Regions from separate parts of the Paenibacillus solisilvae genome, predicted to be linked through region 2. Evidence: predicted binding sites of a transcription regulator. Region 2 holds the regulator's gene; the other holds the start of a gene.
What was found. Region 2 encodes NrdR, which represses ribonucleotide reductase genes. Its sites were predicted from a motif close to AACACNATATATNGTGTT; they were not measured.
Positions count from the first base shown of each region.

Region 1: the regulator NrdR is predicted to act here: its motif matches at 1,555-1,572, upstream of ACFPYJ_RS15260 (adenosylcobalamin-dependent ribonucleoside-diphosphate reductase).

Region 1 covers NZ_JBHSOW010000056.1:25,610-28,076, reverse strand. Annotated here, with positions in the region: gene ACFPYJ_RS15260 (adenosylcobalamin-dependent ribonucleoside-diphosphate reductase) at 1-1,492, opposite strand, end outside; gene ACFPYJ_RS15255 (DEAD/DEAH box helicase) at 1,881-2,467, shown strand, end outside.
Region 2 covers NZ_JBHSOW010000030.1:74,338-76,804, reverse strand. Annotated here, with positions in the region: gene ACFPYJ_RS08375 (ROK family protein) at 1-451, shown strand, start outside; tRNA gene ACFPYJ_RS08370 (tRNA-Ala) at 923-998, opposite strand; gene nrdR (transcriptional regulator NrdR) at 1,046-1,525, opposite strand; gene ACFPYJ_RS08360 (small, acid-soluble spore protein, alpha/beta type) at 1,656-1,868, shown strand; gene ACFPYJ_RS08355 (lytic transglycosylase domain-containing protein) at 1,938-2,467, opposite strand, start outside.

The DNA.
Region 1 (2,467 bases), on a different contig from region 2:
CAATCTCCGGATAGGCGCTGATTAAATTCTTCATGAAGCCGCTCTGCACATATTTATCCGCCTCGAATGCCGGAAATGAGCCCTTCTCTGCAGCAATCTCTGTGGATGCCAAATAGGCTTCTCTAGCCATGAAACCGTAGAGTTTATCCAGAAACATAAGCGATTCCGGGCTGCCATAGCGGATTTCAAGCTTGATCATCAGCTCTGCGAGCCCCATCGTGCCAAGTCCGATACGGCGCTCCTTCTTCTGATTACGTTCATTTTCTTCAAAATGATACGGCGTCGCATCAATGACATTATCAAGGAAACGAACCGACCACCTTGTCACTTTACCAAGTTGATCCCAATCAACATCCTGTTTCGCCGCGTCATAGAATTTCGATAAATTCACCGCAGACAGGTTGCAGACTCCCCATGCAGGTAGCCCTTGTTCGCCGCAGGGATTCGTCGAGATGATCGGGTTGAAATACCAGCTGTTGGACATTTCATTGTAATATTCCATGAATACGACGCCAGGCTCAGCAGATTTCCAGGCTGACTCCATAATCGAATGCCAGACTTCACGCGCTGGAACGGTTTTGTACAGCATCACCTTTTTGCCCGCACGACGCCATTTCTCGAGATCTCCGTCCCATTGTTCATCATAGGAAGGATCCTTCGTATCCGGGAATACGAGATCCCAGTCCAAGTCCTCCTTCACCGCTCGCATGAAATCATTGCTGACACAAACCGACAGGTTCGCATTCGTTACCTGCCCCATCGTTTGCTTCACCGTGATGAAATCCAGGACATCCGGATGCCAATCATTCATCATCAGCATTAATGCGCCGCGCCTCGAACCGCCTTGTTCAATTAATCCTGTCGTATAGCTGAATAAGCCGCCCCAAGAGACTGCCCCGCTCGATGAGCCGTTAACACCTGCAACGATTGCCCGCCGGGGACGCAGAGAAGATAAGTTAATCCCGACTCCGCCGCCCCTTGCCATGATCTCGGTCATTTCTGTCAGCGTATTCATAATCCCGCCGCGGCTGTCCTCAGGGGATGGGATTACATAACAGTTAAATAACGTAAGCTCTTCACTTGCACCCGCTCCTGCCGCAATTCGGCCGCCAGGAACAAGCTTCCAATCCTCCAGAATGTATCGGAACCGCTCCTGCCAGAGCTTGCGCTTATCAGCACCGTCTTCAACGGACGAAACCGCCTTGGCCAGCCGATCCCACATTTCCTCCGGTGTCTTCTCTATCGTCAGCGTCAGCTTCTCTATGGATGAATCAATCGTATCGCCGCTGCGAAGCTTGATTCGAACTTTGTTTCCTTCACGAGCCAGCACTTCGCCGACTTCCTTAGAGGGAAATTTCGGATCATCCTTCGTAAGAACAAGCACCACATCACCAACGGATGTCTCGTTCGAATTTGCATTCTTCCAGGCGTAACGGTCCAGAAAAATCTTTTCACTTAAACCTTCCAGTCGTCCTGCACGTTCTGTTTCCATCCCTGTTTCTCCTCCATTTCGCTTCAAAGAGTACGGGTTATGCGATGTCCAATACATGCATATGCACAATATATGGTATGTACCTAAGATTATACCACACTATATATTGATATGAATCCGATTTAAAGTTCAAATTGGACAATCTTTGCTGCTGGAGCACCTCCGGGCTTCTATTCTCTTCATCAAGCGCAGTTTCTACCACAATTTTCACTGTAAACATTCTACTTTCATTTTTCCGCGCTGCATGTCTTATGAATTAGGTCTTCCAAGGTCATACTAGGAACATTCAAACCATTCTCTCCCTTGGAAAGGAGTTCCTCCAATTTTGCAACCGACGATCGATCCATCTCAAGGAGAAAATCCAACCGGCAGAGCTCCCACAGGGCGCATGCTTCATCCTAATGCAATGCTTCATTTTGACCGTACATGGTTTCAAAATTTAGAGGAACGTGTCAATCGAAACGGTCCTTGGGATGACTGGACCATGTATCAGCTCGCGATAGAAGCCGAGCAAACGAAGCTCGTTACCAGTTTCGATGATCTTCAATGCTTACGCAGCTTACCTTCCTTTGAACCTATGCCGCATCAAATCAGCACCGCCCGCAAGGTGTTGCATGAAATGAGCGGCCGCGCGATTCTAGCGGACGAAGTCGGGCTTGGCAAAACCATTGAAGCCGGGCTCGTGCTCAAAGAATATCTGGTCCGCGGGCTCGTGCGCCGCGTTCTCATTCTCGTGCCCGCTTCCCTGGTTCTGCAGTGGGTGCGTGAATTGAATCAGAAATTCGGCATCTCCGCTATCGCTCAGCGCAAGGAGCATACGTGGCAGCATGAGGTTGTCGTAGCTTCCATGGATACAGCCAAGCGCGATCCGCACCGGGAAATTCTATTGAATCAAGATTACGATATGCTCATCATCGATGAAGCGCATAAACTAAAAAACAAAAAAACGACGAATTATCAATTCGTGAATCTGCT
Region 2 (2,467 bases):
TGGCCATATGATTTTAGTTCCTGACGGTCACACATGCAATTGTGGCAATAAAGGATGCTGGGAGAAATACGCTTCCGAAGCGAGTGTCTTTCAACAATTGAGTGCGGATAAGCACGGCACCCCCGTTACATATGAACAAATACATCTTTGGCTAAAGGAAGGTGATACCGAAGTCCATGAAGCAATGAAGACGTATATTTACTATCTGTCCATCGGGTTAAATAACATTATCAACATCTACAATCCCGAGGTCATCGTGCTGGATAGCGAGTTGTTGCGCCTTTACCAGAATCCCTTGGACGAGATCCGTCAGCATATGCATTCCCGAATCAGCCATTACCGCGAAATGAAGATATCCGCAACCGGAAAGCAGTCTTGCGTCCTTGGTGCATGCGCCCTCGCGATACAGAAATTTCTCCAAGTCCCCACTTTGAATTTACGCCGAGGTTAGATCATTGGGATAGGGAATACTAAACGAGGCGCCCTATTGGCGCCTTCTTCTATGTATTTCATTCTGTTTCAGTGATTAATTGAAGCCGGTATAATATCAACAGCTACAGATGTGCTATCATTATTTCGTTTCACTTTTTTGTTCAATGTGTCCTTTTTTAGAACAACAAAAAAACCTTGATTTCTCAAGGTTTTTATCTTTTATGTTTGGTGGAGCCTAGTGGGATCGACTCGTTAATCACTCGTCTACCCATCAAGGGATGTATGAATCCTGATCGTATGCTGACGAAGCTTATTCGGGTGAGGACTGTTAGCGGTAGATTCAGACGCCGTGCTCCTGCACTTGATGTTGATTCTTCGAAGCTTATGCATTCATTCCGTCCGCGCGGGCGAACCCGGGTTCGCCCCCTATATGGGCTCCACCAAACCATAAAAAAAACCACTTCGTATGAAGTGGTTTGAATTTAAGGTTTGGTGGAGCCTAGGGGGATCGAACCCCTGACCTCATCGCTGCCAGCGATGCGCTCTCCCAGCTGAGCTAAGGCCCCGTGAATTGTGACGACAAGGTAGATCATACCATCTGGCGTGAACACTGTCAATCCTTTTTCAGATTTCCGATGGGATGCTTGGAGAGCAGACTGTTGAGCTCCTTCATGAACATGTCGATATCTTTGAATTGGCGATAGACGGATGCGAAACGTACGTAAGCTACTTCATCCACCGGGTACAGCTGGGACATGACCAGCTCTCCGATTTCACGGCTTTCAACTTCCGCTTGGGCAGTGGTGCGGACTTCCTTTTCTACTTCAGAGACAATGACCTCCAGCTTCTCCACGGGAACCGGACGCTTCTCACAGGCGCGGATCAGTCCACGAAGGATTTTGTCGCGGCTGAATTCTTCACGGCTTCCATCTTTCTTGATGACGATGAATGGCGTTTCTTCGACCATTTCAAAGGTTGTGAAGCGCCTTGTGCATTTCTCGCACTCGCGGCGGCGGCGTATCGATTTGTTGTCATTCGCAGGTCTGGAATCGAGCACTTTCGTTCCCGCATAGTCGCAGTACGGACATTTCATTTGTTGATCCTCCATCTTATAAGCATACGATTCTCAAAATCGTGCTGATTACATTTTCCCACTTCTTCCCTGTAATGAAACATTCATTTCTGCACATAATACTGTTACCAACCGCAAGGAGGTGAAACTCATGAGCACAAATAAAAGCAGCAATCAACTAGTAGTGCCGCAAGCTTCTGCAGCGTTAGACCAACTGAAATACGAGGTCGCGCAAGAGCTTGGCATCGCCATCCCACAAGATGGTTACTACGGAAACATGGCTACGCGTGATGCTGGTTCCCTAGGGGGCTACATTACTCGTAAGCTGGTACAAATCGCTGAACAATCCCTTGCAGGTAAATAATTAATGAGGCTTTTTAACTGAAGCCTTGGCCGTGACACCTTAACCGGTGAACCGGCCAGGGCTTCTTTCTCATTGTGCCCCAAAATCCGGATATAACCTCTTGTACTTATTATAATAATAAATGACACGCTGTACATAATGCCTGGTCTCTCCGTATGGAATTTGATCGACCGTTTCAAGCTGTCCATCCCAGGTTCCGTCCTCCAACCAACGGCTTACCTTGCCCGGCCCGGCATTATAAGCAGCGATAACAACGTATTTATTATCTTTAAATTGATCATTGAGCGACTTCAAGTACCAGGAGCCAACCTCAATGCTGATATCAGCTCGACTGGACAAGGACTCATTAGTCACATTCGTGAAGCCGCCTTTCTGAACAATCCATTCGGCTGTATCCGGCATGAGCTGCATAATGCCGATTGCACCTTTCTTGGATACCGCATCTGCGCTGTAATTGGTCTCCACACGAATAATAGCAGCCAGTAAATGCGGTTCAAGCTGGTAGTTACCGGCACTGATTTGAATATCATCTTGATAATGGATGGGGTAGAGCCATCTGTTCATCCAGTCCGATTTCAGAAATAACATGGCCAGCAGCA